DNA from 3 places in the Leisingera caerulea DSM 24564 genome. Region 3 is predicted to be linked to each of the others. Evidence: riboswitches for the same ligand, from Rfam matches in the RefSeq annotation. Region 3 holds a riboswitch; each other region holds the start of a gene.
The links. Region 3 has a riboswitch for cobalamin ahead of CAER_RS0118965 (DUF1636 family protein). Riboswitches for the same ligand answer to the same signal wherever they lie in the genome.
Positions count from the first base shown of each region.

Region 1 (5,942 bases), 2.2 Mb from region 3:
CTCGAAAGTGATGCGGATCAGAACGCCCCGGGCGGAATATGCTTGCCACGCTATACCCAGCGACACCGCCAGCGCCGCCAGCGGCACCAGCCAGACTAGGGACAAATTGCGCCACGGCGACGGGCGCTGCGCAGAAACTTTCATCGTGGCGGGTTCAGGCGTGCTCATTCATACTCTCGCTTTTCCGCGTTCCAGATCAGCCGCGGATCAAAACTTTGGGCTGCCAGCATGGTGAAGGCAACCGACAATGCAAAACTGACCGCTGCAATTCCCGGAGTGACGGCAGCGGCGAAATCCAGCTGAACCAGGGCGGTCAGGATCGCCACGACAAAGACATCAATCATCGACCAGCGGCCGATAAATTCGACAACCTCATAAAGCACCAGCCTGCCGTGCCTGCCAAGAGCCGCGGGCCTGCGGACCGAGACCGCCAGATAGCCGATGGCCAGGAATTTGGCGAGCGGGATCACGATGCTGGCAAAGAACACGATGAAGGCGACACCGTAGGAACCTAGGCTGAACAGCTCCACGATGCCGCCAAGCAGCGTGTTCTCGGAGGCGCGGCCAAACGAGGTGGTGCGCAGCATCGGGTAGATATTGGCGGGGATATAGGCGATCAGCCCCGCCGCCAGCCAGGCCCAGACCCGCTGCAAGCTGTAGGCGGACGGCGGGGTCAGCTCGCTGCGGCAGCTGTAACAGATCCGCGCACCGCCTTGATTGACGGCCCCGCAGGTGCGGCAGCCGGTCAGCCCGGCCTCGGCTGCGGTCAGGAACCGCGGCGGGTCTTCAGGGTTTTCCATACGGTCAGCCTGCAAATGGAACTGTCGGTCAGGATGGTCACCACCAGGAGTGCGGCGAAGGCCCAAAAGGCCGGCCCCAGCCCGACCCGGGCGAGGCCGGACACTTTGACCAGGGCCACCGCGACGCCGATAATGAAAATCTCTGCCATCGCCCAGGGTTTCAGCCGTTCCGCCCAGCGGTAGACAGCGGCGGCATGCGGGGCAGGGTGCCAGCCTAGGGCCATCGGCGCCAGGGTATAGACCAGGGCGCCGTAGCGGGCGGCGGGCAGCAGCACGATCAGAAAGCCGGTGGCCAGCGACAGCGGCGCCATCAGCCCGCTGGAAAACGCCAGCACCGCATCCAGCACCGACGCCCGGTGCGACAGCCCCTGCGCCTGCAGCTCCAGAAACGGAAAGCCGGCCGCGGCCGCCAGCAGGATCAGCGCCGTCAGCGACAGCATCGCAATCCGGGTCATCGCCCCCGATTTGGGCGCCGCCAGCACCGTGCCGCAGCGGGCGCATCTGGCGACCGTGTGCTTGGCCACGTCCTGGTTGCGGTGCAGCACGTCACAGGCAGGGCAGGCAATCAGCTGTTCAAGATCCATCTTATCCCTGTAATGTCAGGCGGCCAGCCGCGGCACAGCGTTCAGCCTGCTGCGGTCCGGGGCGCCGGCATCTCCTTGCCCGCGCGCCGGTGGCTGACGAAGGCGCTGCCGCTCATAACCACGAAAAAGCGGCCCAAATCAATCAGAACATACCCTTATTCCAGCCGCACACGCGAGAGCGCCGTGACGTCGCCCCGATCCAGCCCGCGCCGCCCGAAGATTTCCTGAGGCAGCCTCCGCGTGATCCTGTACCGCCCGGAAGCCTCGCCACCGCATCGGCGCCCATACCGCCCGGCCAAAGTGCAGGCAGTGCTGGCAAAGGCGTTTAGTTGCACAATCCGGTGGAGTTTTGCCTGCGGCGAAATAATCACGCTTGCACAAGGGCCGCAACTCAAGAGCGCGAGGCGGGCGCCACCGCCATCCGCGCCGCCAAAACCAAGGGGTTGAACGCCTGCGGCGTCGATATGCTGCGCGCCAGCTACGGCGCAGTGGTGATGGCGGTGAATTCTTCCCCCGGCCTGGAAGGGGTTGAAAAGGCGACCAGTCTGGACATCACTGGCAGGATGGTCGAATTCCTTGAAAAACACGCCAAGTCCGGCGTCACCAGATCCAAGGGCAAAGGGTAGCAGTATGAGGGTGCGGCAGCATTTCACCATCGGCCACGCCAAGGTGGCGCCGGGCGCGCGGCTGACGGTTGACCTGCCGGTCAGCGTTCTGTCCGATCACACGCCGGTCACCATGTCGGCGCATGTTGTGCACGGCCGCCAGGACGGGCCGGCGGTTTTCGTCAGCGGCGGCGTGCACGGGGACGAGGTGATCGGTGTGGAGATTGTCCGGCGGCTCCTGCGCGCGCCGAACCTGACGACACTCAAGGGCACGCTGATCGCGGTGCCGATCGTCAATGCCTTCGGCTTCATCAACCACTCCCGCTATCTGCCGGACAGGCGCGACCTGAACCGGGCGTTTCCCGGCAGCGAGCACGGCTCGCTGGCCTCGCGCCTGGCGCATCTGTTCATGACAGAGGTGGTCGCCCGCTCGGACCTGGGGATCGACCTGCACTCGGCGGCTGTTCACCGGACCAATTACCCGCAGATCCGCATCTCGCCTGATAACCCGCGCACCCGGGAACTCGCCGGGGTGTTCGGCGCGCCCATCGTGATGCAGTCGCAGCTGCGCGATGGCTCTTTGCGCGGCGCGGCCAAGGAGATGGGCAAGGATGTGCTGCTCTATGAGGCGGGCGAGGGCCTGCGCTTTGACGAGCTGTCGATCCGGGCCGGGCTGGCCGGCATCCTGCGGGTGCTGCGGCACATGGGTATGGTTCCGGCCAAGGGCATTTCCAAACCCAAATCGCAGCCGCAGTTCTGCGCCTCCAGCAAATGGCTGCGGGCGCCGATGGGCGGGCTTCTGCGGGTGTACAAGAACGACGGGGAGCTGGTCCGGCAAGGCGATCTGCTGGGATCGGTTTCCGACCCCTTCGGCGAGCAGGACGAGGAGATCCTGGCTCCTTTCGACGGGCTGATTGTCGGCCGTGCGGTGATGCCCGTCGTTAATGAAGGCGATGCGGTGTTCCACCTGGGCAGGGTGGGGTCGGTCGAGCGGGCAGAGGACTCGGTGGAGGATCTGAGCGCCCAGCTGGAGGACGATCCGATGTTCGACGAGGATGAGATCCTGTAAACCGCGGTGGCGTGCTCCGCGGCTGGGAGGTGTTCCTGCGGATGCCGAAGCAGCCCGCGCCTTTTCCACGGGAATCCAGCAGCGGCTGCAAGTTTTTCTTGCCGCAGCGGAAGTGATGCGCTACGCGCGCCCTACCGGTCCCGCAAGGGCTAAGAGGGAATCCGCGGTGCCCGCCGGGCACCAAACGGAACTGCCCCCGCAACTGTAGGCGGCGAGTGCTGAGCCATCGCGTCACTGGACCCCAGCGGTCCGGGAAGGCGGCCCAGACGATGACCCGCCAGTCAGGAGACCTGCCGGTGAAGAAACCGAAGCACACCGGGCGGGGTTGTCCGGGGAGGTTGCCGGCTGGATGCGCCGCCGCTATCAGGTGCCGCAGAGGAAGGGCCCAGGTCTTCCGCCCTGCCGGTCAATGCCCTTTCACCCGTTCTCCGGTCATTGACATATGGAGATCGACTAACATGTTTCTGCGTTCCGGCCTTATCGGCCTTACCTTCACCGTTGCGGCCCAGGCGGCGGCTGCCGGCGACAGCTTTCCGCTGACTATCCAAAACTGCGGCCAGTCCGTCACCTTCGACGCCCCTGCGGCGTCCTCCGTGACCGTCGGCCAGGCCGCCACCGAAGTGCTCTATGCGCTGGGGCTGGGGGACAAGGTGCTCGGCACCTCGGTCTGGTTCAACGATGTTCTGCCGGAATACGCCGACGTGAACGCCAAGGTTGAGCGGCTGGCCGACAACGACCCCAGCTTTGAAAGCGTGGTGGCCAAGCGCCCCGGTCTGGTGGCGGCCCAGTATGAGTGGCACGTGGGTCCTGAAGGTGTCGTCGCCAAGCGCGAGCAGTTCCATGACCTGGGTATCCCCACCTATGTGATGCCCGCCGATTGCGTCGGCAAGGACAACACTACCGGCGGCGACGGCACCCGAACGCAGATGTTCACCACCGAGAGCCTGTATCAGGGCATCGAGGAGCTGGCAGCGATCTTCGGAGAGGCCGAAAAAGGCGCAGAGCTGGTCGCTGACTACAAGGCCCGCGAGGCCGCGGCTGTTGCCAAGGCGAAAGAGGTTGCGCTGGCCGACGCCTCAGCCGTGTTCTGGTTCTCTTCGCCTGAGCTGGAAAGCGACCCGTTCGTGGCCGGCCAGAAGGGCGCGCCGGGCTACATGATGCAGCAGCTTGGCCTGCGTAATGTCATCGAGACCGACGAGGAATGGCCGACCGTCGGCTGGGAAACCATTGCCAAGGCCAACCCGACGGTGATCGTGATTGCCCGCATGGACCGCCGCCGCTTTGCCGCCGACGACTACGAGAAGAAGCTGGAATTCCTGCGCAATGATCCGGTCGCCAGCCAGATGGACGCCGTGAAGAACGGCCGTATCGTGGTGATGGATGCCCAGGCCATGGACGCCACCATCCGCGCGATCCCTGCGCTGGAGGATCTGGCCGCTGAACTCAGCGCAATCGGCAACGGCGCATGAGCGCAGCCGCCGCACTTGCATGGCACGGCTTCCGGGGCGCTTGCCTGGCTTTGCCGGTGCTGGCTGCGGCGGTTCTGGCAGGCGCAATGATCGGGGAAACCCCGCTTGCGCCTGACCTTGTCCTGTCTGTTCTGGTCAACAAGCTGGCCGGGGCGGGTCTGCCGGTGGACCCGGTGGACCAGGGCATCATCTGGAGCTACCGGCTGCCGCGGGCGCTGGTGGCGGGGGCGTGCGGCGCGGCGCTGGCGGTGACAGGCGTGGTGCTGCAGGCGCTGCTGCGCAATGCGCTGGCGGACCCTTATATTCTGGGCATTTCCGCCGGCGCCTCGACCGGGGCGGTGGCGGTCACAATTGCCGGCCTCGGCGGTGGCGCCCTGTCGCTGTCCTTCGGCGCCTTCAACGGGGCGCTTCTGGCGTTTGGCTTTGTCGCCATCCTGGCGCGGGCCGCCGGGGCGGGCAGCAGCCGGGCCGCAGCGGCGCAGATTGTGCTGGCGGGCATTGCCGGCTCGCAGCTGTTCAACGCCCTCACGGCCTTCATCATCGCCAAATCCGCCAATGCGGATCAGGCGCGCGGCATCATGTTCTGGCTGATGGGCAACCTCAGCGGCGTGCGCTGGCCGGATGTGTGGCTGGCGGTGCCGCTGGCGCTGGCGGGCTGGATGGTCTGCCGGTTTCACGCCCGGGCGCTGGATGCCTTCACCTTTGGCACCGATTCCGCCGCGGCGCTGGGCATCCCGGTGCGGCGGGTGCAGGTGGTGCTGATCTTTGCCACCGCGCTGATGACAGCGGTGATGGTATCGATCGTCGGCTCCATCGGTTTTGTCGGCCTGGTGATCCCTCATGCGGCGCGGTTCCTGGTGGGGCCGGGCCACCGCCGTCTGATGCCCGCCGCCGCTTTGACCGGCGCGGTGTTTCTGATCGGCGCCGATGTCGTTTCGCGCGTCATCATCCCCGGTCAGGTGCTGCCCATCGGCGTCGTCACCGCACTGATCGGGGCGCCGGCCTTTGCCATTATCCTGGTGCGCGGGCAGAGGACGGCGCGATGAGGATCGAAGCCCGCAGCCTGTCCTTTGCGGTGCGCGGCAAGGCGCTGCTGTCGGATGTGTCGCTGTCGGCGCAACCCGGTGAGACGCTGGCGCTGGTCGGACCCAACGGGTCCGGCAAATCGACGCTGATGCGGCTGCTGGCGGGGCTGGCCCGGCCCTCGCAAGGCAAGGTGCTGCTGGCGGAGCAGCCGCTGGCGCGGCTGTCGCGCCGCGAGATTGCCCAGCGGATCGCCATTGTCGAGCAGCAGGCTGATACCGCCGAGCGCATCACCGCACGCTCAGTGGTGGAGCTGGGCCGCACCCCCTGGCTGTCGGCGCTGCGGCCGTGGAGCGGAGAAGACACCCGGCAGGTGGACAAAGCCCTGCGGA
Region 1 is NZ_KI421513.1:247,702-253,643, reverse strand. Features, by position in the region: gene CAER_RS0108400 (MlaD family protein) at 1-168, opposite strand, end outside; gene CAER_RS0108395 (paraquat-inducible protein A) at 165-800, opposite strand; gene CAER_RS0108390 (paraquat-inducible protein A) at 767-1,384, opposite strand; gene CAER_RS0108380 (hypothetical protein) at 1,726-2,010, shown strand; gene CAER_RS0108375 (succinylglutamate desuccinylase/aspartoacylase family protein) at 2,015-3,058, shown strand; cobalamin riboswitch at 3,177-3,370, shown strand; gene CAER_RS0108365 (ABC transporter substrate-binding protein) at 3,517-4,527, shown strand; gene CAER_RS0108360 (FecCD family ABC transporter permease) at 4,524-5,573, shown strand; partial or broken gene CAER_RS0108355 (ABC transporter ATP-binding protein) at 5,570-5,942, shown strand, end outside.
Region 1: linked by a shared signal. The riboswitch ahead of CAER_RS0108365 (ABC transporter substrate-binding protein) and the one ahead of CAER_RS0118965 (DUF1636 family protein) in region 3 are both predicted to bind cobalamin.

Region 2 (5,942 bases), 1.8 Mb from region 3:
CGGATGCGCTTGATCTTGGCCTTGGGAAAGCTCTCCAGCACGGCCTGCACCAGCGGGTGCGCAGTGGCTTTCTCACGCAGGGCGTTTTCTGCGGCGTCGCGGACCTCGGCAATGGTGGGCGCATCGCCGTCAGGGGCAATGGAGACCACCCAGCGGGCGCCGGTCCAGTTCTGCAGCGCTGAGCCGAGCCGGGCGGCGAGATCCTTGGGCGCTTGGGCCGCCGGGGTGAATTCGATCCGGCCCGGCTGGTAGGAGACCAGTCGCACGCCGCCTTCGACCTCGACCAGCAGTTTCACATCGCGGTTGGTGCGGATCAGCTCGACGACATGTTCGAAGGTGGGATAGCGGGCCAGCGCGGAGCTGACTTGCGGTGCCAGCGCCATCATGGTGCCGCTGCCGCCATGGGCCACGGGTGCGCCGCCGGCCGGACCGCCTTGGGGACTGGCGGGTCCGTTGCCGCCAAGTGCCGGGGCGCCCATGCCCTGCATCGGCACACCGCCGCCGGGACCGGGGGGCGGCGGGGGCGGGGTGTCCTGCAGCTTGCGGATCAGTTCCTCGGGTGAGGGGAGGTCGGCCACATGGGTGATGCGGATCACCGCCATCTCGGCCGCCATCATGGCGTTGGGGGCGGCGGCGACTTCCTCCAGCGCCTTGAGCAGCATCTGCCACATCCGGGTGAGGACGCGCATCGGCAGGTTCTCGGCCATTTGCTGGCCGCGGGCGCGCTCGTCCGGGCTGACGGTGGGGTCTTCGGCGGCGTCCGGAGTGATCTTCACCACCGAGACCCAATGGGTGATCTCGGCCAGATCGCGCAGCACTGCCAGCGGGTCGGCGCCCTCTGCATACTGGCCTGAAAGTTCTGTCAGAGCCGCTGCCGCGTCGCCGCGCAGGATCATGTCCATCAGGTCCAGCACCCGGCCGCGGTCGGCAAGGCCCAGCATGGCGCGGACCTGATCGGCGGTGGTTTCGCCCGCGCCGTGGGAAATCGCCTGATCCAGCAGCGAGGTGGCATCGCGGGCGGAGCCCTCGGCGGCGCGGGTAATGAGCGCCAGCGCGTCCTCGGCAATTTCGGCGCCCTCGGCGGTGGCGATCTTGCGCAAGAGGGAGATCATCACCTCCGGCTCGATCCGGCGCAGGTCGAACCGCTGGCAGCGCGACAGCACCGTCACCGGCACCTTGCGGATTTCAGTGGTGGCGAAGATGAATTTCACATGCGCGGGCGGCTCCTCCAGCGTCTTCAGCAGCGCGTTGAAGGCGGAGGTCGACAGCATGTGAACTTCGTCGATGATATAGATCTTGTAGCGGGCGGAGGCCGCGCGGTACTGCACCGAGTCGATGATTTCGCGGATGTCGTTCACGCCGGTGCGGGACGCCGCGTCCATCTCCATCACGTCGACATGGCGGCCTTCCATGATCGCCACGCAATGCTCGCATTTACCGCAGGGATCGGTGGTCGGGCCGCCATTGCCGTGTTCGCCGACGCAGTTCATGCCCTTGGCAATGATCCGCGCGGTCGTGGTTTTGCCGGTGCCGCGGATGCCGGTCATGATGAAGGCCTGAGCGATGCGGTCGGCGGCAAAGGCGTTTTTCAGCGTCCGTACCATCGCGTCCTGGCCCACCAGGTCGGCAAAGGTCTCGGGCCGGTATTTGCGGGCCAGAACCTGGTATTGGGATTGGCCGGTGTCGCTGGGGGTATCGTTCATGATGTCTCGTGCCGGATTCGGTTTGCGGGGCGCCCGCGTTGCGCGCAGGGTATTGAAGCGCAGCCCGTTCGTCCACCGCAGAAGGGGGCAATGCGGAGCAGCAAAAGGGCTTTGGCATTGCGTGGTTAACGGTTAGGCTGCAAGGGCGGGGCAACGCGGGGGAACGCAGGAGCGCAGCGGCTAAGGAGGCGGTATGCGATCTGAAGAAACCTCTGAGCCAGCAGCGCCGGACGAGGCGGCGCAAGCGGGGCTGACCATCCACGCGCTGTCTGCGGGCGGCGGCATTCTGGCGCTGTGCCGGCTGCCGGGCGCCGAAGGCGACTACCGGGGCGACCTGATCCAGATCTATCAGTGGAAACCGGGGCTGGTGCTTTCGATGACCACCGAGGCTGAGCACGTTGCCGCCGGGGCGCCGCGGCTGGGAATTGATATTCAAAGCATGGCGAGCCGCTGGCTGCATCTGCCGGTTCCGGATTTCGGCACGCCGCCGCCGGCGGTGGCGGCGAAGTGGCCGGCGGCCAGCCGGTCGGCGCGGCAGGCGCTGGGCGGCGGCGGCCGGGTGCTGGTGCATTGCCGCGGCGGCTGCGGGCGCTCCGGCATGGCGGTGCTGCGGCTGATGATCGAATGCGGCGAGGATCCGGTGCAGGCGCTGGCGCGGCTGCGGTCAGTGCGGCCCTGCGCGGTGGAGACCGAAGCGCAGATGGACTGGGCCTGCGCGGGACAGGTGGCAGGTTAGATCGAGTAACCTTTCGCCCGGCCGATAGGCCGGGCGCAGCCCTCAGAGCCCGGATAAATACTTGCTCACAGCGCCATCATCTGTTCCGCCTGCCGCGCCTCCGCCGACTTCGGCAGCGCCTCCATCAGCGCGCAGGGGCGGGCGTCCAGGCGGGAGGCGGCAAAGCCGGTGCCGTCGCGGCTGAGGATTGCATCGGCGAACCGGTCCAGGCCTTCGCGCGGGGCGTCCTCACCCACACCGCAGAACAGCCGGATCCGGTCGTGGCTGGCCACGAACTGCGCCGGGCAGTTGCGCGGGCAGCCGTCCAGCGCGGTGGTGCCGGTGATCTCAAAGTCGTCCTGGGTCAGCGGCTTGGCCTTGGTCATCGCCTCGGCCAGCTTGGCGATCATCCGCTCTGCCGCCGGGCAGGGTTTCCCGAGGTATTTGCAATCCGTTGCCGCATAGAAATGCGTTGTGTCCGTCCACATCATATCTGCGCCCTCCGCGCGTGGTGCGGGGAGTTCTGGGGACAAGAGACCGGATGAAAATGCGGGAGACCCGCGGTGCCATCAGACCCTGTCCGGACACCCCGCCCGGGTTCGAGTTACACGTTTGATGGCAGGTCTCCTGACTTGCGGGTCGCAGCTTTCCCGATCCTTCCCGGCCTCGTATCAGACCAGTGGCTCTATCGGGGTCGCTCGCCGCTTACAGTTGCGGGGGCAGTCGCGGAGTTGGCCTTGCCTGGGGCGGGGCCGCACCGTGTTCCCTTTTCATCCCGGACACAAGATTCTGTGGCGCGGGAACCATCACCACAAGCGGTAGCGGTTCGCCTGCCGAGTCGTCAATCGTTTTTCTGCATCTGCATCTGTGTGTGCAGGCCGCGGATCACGTCAGAGTCGCGCCGTACCCGGGCCAGCTGCCAGCCGCCCTGCAGCAGGATATAGAAGTTCTCTGCGGCTGCGCGGGCCTCAGCCCGGGGCAGGCCCAGGCGGTGGGCTTGGCGGGCGGTGGCGGCGATCCAGCTTTCGAACAGGTCCGCGGCGTGCTGGCGGAAGGCGTCGTTTTCCGGCCCGGCGAACAAGGTCGCAGAGACCGGGCAGCCGCTCCATCTGCCTTGCTTGTCGAAGAGTTTTGCCAGCTTGTAGCAGACCGTCTTGGCCCCGGCCGGAAAGCTGGGGGCGGGGCCGAAGGCCGCGTCGATCAGCGCTAGCATCTGGTCCGAGGCCCATGTGGCCGCCGCCAGCGCAAGGTCGGACTTGCCGTTGGGGAAATGGTGGTAGAGCGATCCCTTCGGCGCTTCGGCAGCGGCCAGAAGCTCTGCCAGGCCGGTGCCGGCGTAGCCCTTTTCGCGGAACAGGCTGGCGGCGGCGCGGATCAGCCGCTCCCGGGTCGGGGCCGGGCTGCCGGGGGGCGGGCTGGCTGTCGTCACGTCAGTCATGGCGGTAGCTTGACAGTATTAGACCAATTGGTCCAGTCAGGAAGTGGACCAATTGGTCTAGGAGGCTGCCATGCTGGACAGACACGCAGAACATACCGCCGGTATCCGGGAGGAAGAGCTGCGCTTTGCGTCCGGGGATGCGTTGCTGTCGGGCCGGCTGTACCGCCCGGACGGGGCGGCGCGGGCGGCGGTGGTGCTGAACGGCGCAACCGGGGTGCCGCAGCGGTTTTACCGGCATTTCGCGCGCTGGCTGGCGGCAGAGCAGCAGATCGCCTGCCTGACCTATGACTACACGGATTTCGGAGACTCGGCGCGGGGACATCCGCGCCGGTCCACTGTCACTATGGCCGATTGGGCGCTGGCGGATCAGCCCGCCGCCCGGGCCGAAATGCGGCGGCACTATGCGGGCGTGCCGTTGTGGGTGATCGGCCATTCGCTGGGAGCGATGCTGATGCCCCTGCAGGACGATCTTGAGGACGTCGCCCGCATGATCGTGGTTGCGGGCGGCTTGGTGCATCACCACGATCATCCCTGGCCCTACCGCGCGCTGGCGCTGGCTTTCTGGTTCGGCCATGTGCCGCTAGCGGCCCGTGTTCTGGGCTATCTGCCCGGGCGTGCGGTGGGGTTCGGGGCCGACTTGCCGGCGGGAGTCTATTGGCAATGGCGGCGCTGGTGCACCACGCGGGGCAGCTACCTGCCGGAAACGGGGCGGGGCCTGCCGCTGCCGCGCTGGAAAGAGACCGGCATCCCGGTCGACCTGTTTGCGGTGGCCGATGATGATGTTGTGCCGCCGCCGGCCGTGTGGCGGCTGGGTGAGGTATTTGGCGGTGCTGCGCAGCACCGGACAGTGCTGGCTCCGCGGGAACTGGGGCTGAAGGCAATTGGCCACCTTGGGGCGTTTGCCCGGGAAAATGCCGCGCTGTGGCCGCGGCTGCTGCCGCAGGGCTGACCCGGTTCTGGCGCCGGGCGGCGGTTCAGGCGCTGCGGTTCAGCCGGTCTTCGGTGAGCTTGGCAAATTCGGCCAGCCGCAGCTTGAACCGGCGCGTCAGGTTGCTGCGCGCGAGTTTCAGGGATTGCACCAGCAGGCGGCCGGTCAGGTTGCTGGGCGACAGCTTCAGCTGCACCGACATCCGCGTCCGCTGCGGTGAAAGCGCCAGCAGCTCGATTTCCATCCGCCCATCAATGCCGCTGCCGCTGCCAGTCAGAGCCAGCCCGGTAACCGGCGTATAGGAAGCCAGCGTCAGCCGGATGTCGCGCGGCTTGCCGCGAAAGTCGAAGTTCAGATCCCAGGCCAAACCGTTTTCGGGTTGGGCGAGGTCGCCGGTGCGCTGCAGCTCGACGCCGCGGCGCAGGGCAGAGCGTTCCAGCAGTTCAAAATCGGAGATTGCGCCGAAAACCTCTGCAATCGGGGCTTCGATGTCTTCGTTGCTTTGAAACTTCATATCTGCCTGCCTCAGCTGCGCCGCCTGATTTCGGGTCGTTTTGCGCCAATATGCGCGTTAATTCAGCGTGTCCGCAAGCCAGTTCTTCAGCAGGAAATGGGCAATTGCCCCCTCCCGAGCGGGCTTCAGCACCGGGTGATCGCCCGCAAAGACTGTCATCATCTCCTGGCGGCTGACCCACAGCGCGTCTTCGATCTCTGACGGGTCGATGGTGATTTCACGGCTCAGCGCTTCGCCGGCGCAGCCGAACATCAGCGACATTGGAAAGGCCCAGGGCTGCGAGGAAAGGTAGCTGACGCGGCCGACCCTGACGCCTGTTTCCTCCAGTACCTCGCGGCGCACCGCGGCCTCCAGTGTCTCGCCGGGTTCGACAAAGCCCGCGAGCAGCGAATACATCCCTTCGGGCCAGCCGGGGGAGCGGCCCATCAGCACGGAATCCCCATGGGTGATCAGCATAATCACAACCGGGTCGGTGCGCGGGAAATGCGGCGCCTTGCAGGCCGGGCACACCCGTTGCCAGCCCGCCTGCGCCACATCGCTGGGCGCACCGCAGCAGGCGCAGAACCGGTGGCTGCGGTGCCAGGCCAGCATTGCCTTGGCGGTGGAGGCCAGCTCGGCCTCCAGCGGTGTCAGGCGGGTCATCA
Region 2 is NZ_KI421513.1:589,693-595,634, reverse strand. Features, by position in the region: gene CAER_RS0110090 (DNA polymerase III subunit gamma/tau) at 1-1,703, opposite strand, end outside; gene CAER_RS0110085 (protein-tyrosine phosphatase family protein) at 1,897-2,439, shown strand; gene CAER_RS0110080 (hypothetical protein) at 2,505-2,909, opposite strand; cobalamin riboswitch at 3,019-3,241, opposite strand; gene CAER_RS0110075 (TetR/AcrR family transcriptional regulator) at 3,260-3,856, opposite strand; gene CAER_RS0110070 (alpha/beta hydrolase family protein) at 3,927-4,805, shown strand; gene CAER_RS0110065 (SRPBCC family protein) at 4,831-5,298, opposite strand; gene nudC (NAD(+) diphosphatase) at 5,356-5,942, opposite strand, start outside.
Region 2: linked by a shared signal. The riboswitch ahead of CAER_RS0110080 (hypothetical protein) and the one ahead of CAER_RS0118965 (DUF1636 family protein) in region 3 are both predicted to bind cobalamin.

Region 3 (5,942 bases):
GCCCGGGACCGCCAAACTGGACCTGACAAGCGACCCGGCGGGCCGCCCGCTGAAAAGCAAATTCAAAACGGCGTTCGAATACTCCGACTGCTGGATCGAGGACGCCCGCCTGGTGGTGCTGAACGCGCGTGACGCAAAGGCCCGCAGCGCAGAAATCCTGACCCGGACTGAGGTTCTGTCGGCCGAGCGCCATGCAGATCACTGGCTGATCCGCACCAAGGACCACGCCACCGGCGCCGAACAGGAACACCGCGCCAGAATGCTGGTCAATGCAGGCGGTCCGTGGGTGGCCGATGTGCTGCATCAGAAGCTGGGCCAGAACAGCCGCGAGAACATCCGCCTCGTGCGCGGCAGCCATATCGTGGTGCCAAAGCTGTTCGACCACGGCCGCTGCTATTTCTTCCAAGGGACAGACGGGCGGATCATCTTTGCCATCCCCTATGAGCAGGATTTCACCCTGATCGGCACCACCGACGCCGACCACCCGGATCCGGACACCGCACCGGTCTGCACAGAAGCCGAACAGGACTATCTGGCGGCCTTCGCATCGGAGTATTTCGAGAAGCCGGTGACGCGCGAGGACATCGTCTGGACCTACTCCGGCGTGCGCCCGCTCTATGACGACGGTGCCAGCTCCGCCACCGCGGCCACCCGCGAATACGTGCTGACGCTGGATCAGGCGCAAGCGCCGCTGCTCAATGTCTTTGGCGGCAAGATCACCACCTACCGCAAGCTGGCCGAGGCGGCGCTGGCCAAAATCGGCGAGGTGTTCCCCCAGCTGCCCGCCGACTGGACCGCAGGCGTGGCGCTGCCCGGCGGCGATTTCCCGGTGGAGGATGTGGCAAAGCTGACATCGAAACTGGCCGCGGACTACCCGTTTCTCACTCCTTACTGGGCAGGCCGGATGATCCGCGCCTATGGCACCGAGACCTGGGAGGTGCTGGGCGACGCCAACACTGCCGGCGATCTGGGCCAGGACTTTGGCGCCACCATCACCGCGCGGGAGCTTGACTGGGCGATTGCCAGCGAATGGGTGCGCGCAGGCGACGATTACCTGTGGCGGCGCACCAAACTGGGCCTGCGATTGGATGAAGCCCAGCGGGCGGCGGTGGATGCCTACATCCAAGGCAAGGCTGCACAGCTCGCCGCATAAAGAATGTTTTGCCCGGCGGCACCGCCGGGCAGCGCCCGACCCTCCCCACGGGAGGGCACTTACGCACCCACCCAGGCTCGGGCGCTGCCCTCAGCTTTAAAACTCTACACCCTTCTGCGCCTTCACCCCGGCGCGGAACGGGTGCTTGATCTGGCCCATCTCGGTCACCAGGTCGGCGATCTCGATCAGCTCCTCCTTGGCGTTCCTGCCTGTCAGCACTACATGCGTCATCGGCGGCTTGTGCTCGACAAGGAACTCCAGCACCTCTTCCAGGTCCAGATACTCATAGCGCAGCGCGATGTTGATCTCGTCCAGCAGCACCATGGTGTTGCGCTCGTCCAGGATCATCTCCTTGGCCTTTTCCCAGCCCTTCTGGGCCGCGGCAATGTCGCGGGCCTTGTCCTGGGTTTCCCAGGTGAACCCCTCGCCCATCGCGTAGAACTGGCAGAGATCGCTGAAGTTTTCCTCGATCAGCGTCCGCTCGCCAGTCTGCCAGGCGCCCTTGATGAACTGCACCACGGCTGACGGCATCCCATGCGCGATGCAGCGCATGATCATCCCGAACCCTGAGGAGGATTTGCCCTTGCCCGGCCCGGTGTGGACGATGATCAGGCCCTTCTCGCCCTCCTTGGTCTTCATCATCCGGTCGCGCGCGGCCTTTTTCTTGGCCATCTTGGAGGCGTGACGGGCGGCTTCTTCCTCTGAGATGCCGGTTTCAGACTTTTCGCTCATGGGGGCTCTCCAGCTGTTTGACCCCATGTCTTGACAAAGAAGGGCGCGATAGCGCAAGGGGGTTTCGCTGGTTCCTGCGAAAGCAGGCGAAGAGGGAATGTGAAGGCCGCCAAATTTCTTTGGATTGCCGAAGCACAGCCGCCCCCGCGACCGTGACCGGATGAGGCCGCCATGCCACTGGGAAAGCCCCGGGAAGGCAGGATGGCCGGCAAGGCGCCGCAGCCTTGGCATCCGCAAGCCGGGAGACCTGCCAGCAAGAGAGAGATCAACGGGCGGGCGGGGTGTTCCGCGACCGGTTGAGGGCTGGCACGCTGCAGCCCCCTTTCGGCCATCCCCACGCCTGCCGCGACAGGAGACGCGCCGATGGCTGACGATATGGCAGACAAACCTGCCAGCACCCCAGGACCGGTCACGCTGACCGTTTGCCTCACCTGCCGCCGCGAGGGTGCCGACCCGGAGGCCGCCCGCCCCGGCGCCATTCTGCACGCCGCATTGGAAGAGGCCGGGATGCCCGAAGGCGTCCGTCTGCGCGGGGTCGAATGCCTGTCCTCCTGCAAACGCGGCTGCGCCGTGGCGCTGATCGGCGGCACCGAGCGCTGGACTTATGTCTACGGCGACCTCGACCCGGACCAGCATGTCCCCGAGATCCTGGAAGGCGCTGCAGCCTATGCCGCCACCGCCGACGGCGTTGTGCCCTGGCGCGAACGCCCGCAGACCTTCCGCAAGCAATCCGTTGCCCGCATCCCGCCGGCCAAGTTCTTCTCCGAGGAGTAATCATGAGCGACCTCAACAAGATCCCCGTCACCGTCATCACCGGCTTTCTCGGCGCGGGCAAAACCACCCTGATCCGCCACCTGATGCAAAACCCGCAAGGCAAGCGCCTGGCGGTGGTCGTCAATGAATTCGGCACCGCCGGCGTCGACGGCGACATTCTGAAATCCTGCGCGCATGAAAATTGCCCGGCGGAGAACATCATGGAGCTGGCCAACGGCTGCATCTGCTGCACCGTGGCCGACGACTTCATCCCCACCATCGAACAGTTGATGGACCTGCCGGAAAAGCCCGATCACATCGTGATCGAAACCTCCGGCCTGGCGCTGCCCAAGCCGCTTTTGAAGGCCTTCGACTGGCCCGCCATCCGCTCCCGCATCACCGTGGACGGTGTGATTGCCCTGGCCGATGCTGAGGCGGTGGCCAAGGGCCAGTTCGCCCCCGACCTGGACGCCGTCCAGGCCCAGCGCGAGGCGGATGACAGCATCGACCACGAAACCCCGCTGTCGGAAGTGTTCGAGGATCAGATTTCCTGCGCCGATATCGTTCTGCTTTCCAAGGCCGACCTGGCCGGCGACGCAGGCGTCGAGAAGGCCCGCGCAGTGATCGAGGCCGAAGCACCGCGCAAACTGCCGATCCTGCCGATGAGCGAAGGCGTCATCGACCCGCGCATCATCCTGGGCCTGGGTGCGGCTGCCGAGGACGATCTGGAGGCCCGCCCCAGCCACCACGACGGCCACCACGACCACGAGCATGACGATTTTGAAAGCATCGTTGTCGAAATGGGCGAAGTTTCCGACCCCGAAGCGCTGCAGAATGCCATCGTGAAACTCGCCCGCGAGCGCAACATCCTGCGCGTCAAAGGCTATGTCGCGGTGGAGGGGAAACCGATGCGGATGCTGGTTCAGGCCGTGGGCGAGCGCCTGCGCGCCCAGTATGATCAGCCCTGGGGTGCGCAGCCGCGCAAGACCGCCCTGGTGGTCATCGCTGAGCATGACGACATTGACGAACAGGCCATCCGCGCCGAACTTGGGGCCTGAAGCAAGTGAAATTGAAGCGTCAGAAATTGAACGGTCCAGCCCGGCGGCACGCCGGGCAGCGCCCGTCCCGCCCCCCAAGGGGCGGGCGCTTCGCTTCCTGCCCCGCCGGGCCGGGCGCTGCCCTCCCCTCTACCAAACGACCTTACAGGCAGGGAGCCTGACCCATGCACGTCGTCTTCCGCGAAAGCCACGGCCTTGACGAGACCGACACCCCGCAGGACCTCGGGCAGACGCCTGCGGACCTTGTGGTGCTGTCCTTTTCCGACAGCGATCTCGGCGCCTTCGCGGCGGGCTGGCACCGCGCGGACGGCAAGCTGCCCTCCCTGCGCCTCGCCAACCTGGTGGCGCTCAAGCACCCGCTGTCGGTCGACGTCTACGCGGAACAGACGCTGGAAGGCGCTAAGGGCGTTCTCGTGCGCCTGATCGGCGGCGAAAGCTACTGGTCCTACGGCCTTGCCACCCTGCAGGACCTGGCCCGCCGCAAGGGCATCGCGCTGGCGATCCTCCCCGCAGACGGGCGCGAGGACGCGCGGCTGGATGAGCTGTCCACCCTGCCCGTCTCCACCCTGCGCCGTTTGCAATCCCTGTGCGACGCCGGCGGCGCCGTCGCGGCTCAGGCTGCGCTTGCCCAGCTGTCGCTGGCGGCAGGCCTCTACGCAGGCCCGGTGCTTGGCCTCAAGACGATGCCGCAACACGGCTTCTACGACCCCGCCAAGGGCGTGCTCGCAGATCTGCCGGCGCAGGACAAGCCGCTGGTGCTGGTGAGTTTCTACCGGTCCTACCTCACCGCCGCCGACACCGCGCCGGTGGATGCGCTGATCGAAGAGCTGCGCGCCCGCGGCTATGCCGCCTACGGCACCTTTGCCGCCAGTCTCAAGGCGCCTGCCGCCGCCGATTGGCTGCGCGCGAAACTCCCCGAACTGGCCCCTGCCGCCATCATCAACGCCACCGCGTTTTCCTCTCAAGGCACCGACGGCAGCGCCTCGCCGCTTTCAACCACCGGCTGCCCGGTGTTCCAGGTCGCCCTCTCCACCGCCCGCAAGAAAGACTGGGCTGAAGCAGACCGCGGCTTGTCGCCCGCCGACCTCGCCATGCATGTCGTGCTGCCCGAGGTCGATGGCCGCATCTTCGCAGGCGTCGTCAGCTTCAAATCCCCGGGCAAAAAAGACCCGGACCTGCAATATTCCCGCTTCGCCCACCGCGCCGACGCGGATCGCGTCAAATCCGCCGTGGACCGCGTGGAGGGCTGGCTGCGCCTTGCCAATATGCCGAACGCAGAAAAACGCCTCGCGCTGATCCTCTCCACCTACCCGGGGAGAGACCACAACCTCGCCCATGCCGTCGGCCTCGACGCCCTCGCATCCTGCGACGAGATCCTGCGTGAACTCTGGGATCAGGGCTATACGGTGGAGCCGCAGGATAATACCGGCCTGCGGCTGATGAAGGAAACCCTCTGCGTCCCGCTAGCCGACTACAAAACCGCCCTCGCCACCCTGCCGCGAGACTTGCAGGACACCCTGGCCGAGGCCTGGGGCAGCCCGGATGAAGACGCGGACTGCCGCGACGGCGCCTTTCATTTCAAAGCCTTGCGTGCAGGTAACGCCCTGATCGCCCTGCAGCCCGAACGCGGCGAGGTGAAAACCCGCGTTGACGACTACCACGACCTCGACCGCACCCCGCGCCATGCCTATGTGGCCTTTTACCTGTGGCTGCGGGAGCAAACCGACGCGCTCATCCACATCGGCGCCCATGGCACGCTGGAATGGCTGCCGGGCAAGGCCGTGGCACTCTCCGGCGCCTGCTGGCCCGAGGTGCTGACCGGCCCGCTGCCGGTCGCCTACCCCTTCATCGTCAATGACCCCGGCGAGGCGGCGCAGGCCAAGCGCCGCATCGGCGCTGTCACCATCGGCCACCTGCCGCCGCCCTTGGCGCAGACCACCCTGCCTGAGGGCATGGCACGGCTCGAAAGCCTTCTCGACGAATATTCCACTGCAGACGGGCTGGATCCTGCCCGCCGCGACCGGCTGATCGGAGACATCCGGGCCGAGGCGCAGGGAACCGGCGTGGAGGCCGATCTCGGCCTCACCCCCGACACTTCCCCCGCCGAGGCGATCACCCGCATCGACGCCTTTGTCTGCGACATCAAGGAAAGCCAGTACGGCGAGGGCCTGCATATCTTCGGCACCGGCCAATGCGGTGCAGAGGAGCGCGCCGGGCTGATCGCCGCGCTGGACGGCAAGATCGTC
Region 3 is NZ_KI421513.1:2,431,521-2,437,462, reverse strand. Features, by position in the region: gene glpD (glycerol-3-phosphate dehydrogenase) at 1-1,153, shown strand, start outside; gene cobO (cob(I)yrinic acid a,c-diamide adenosyltransferase) at 1,250-1,885, opposite strand; cobalamin riboswitch at 1,937-2,154, shown strand; gene CAER_RS0118965 (DUF1636 family protein) at 2,249-2,659, shown strand; gene cobW (cobalamin biosynthesis protein CobW) at 2,662-3,696, shown strand; gene cobN (cobaltochelatase subunit CobN) at 3,861-5,942, shown strand, end outside.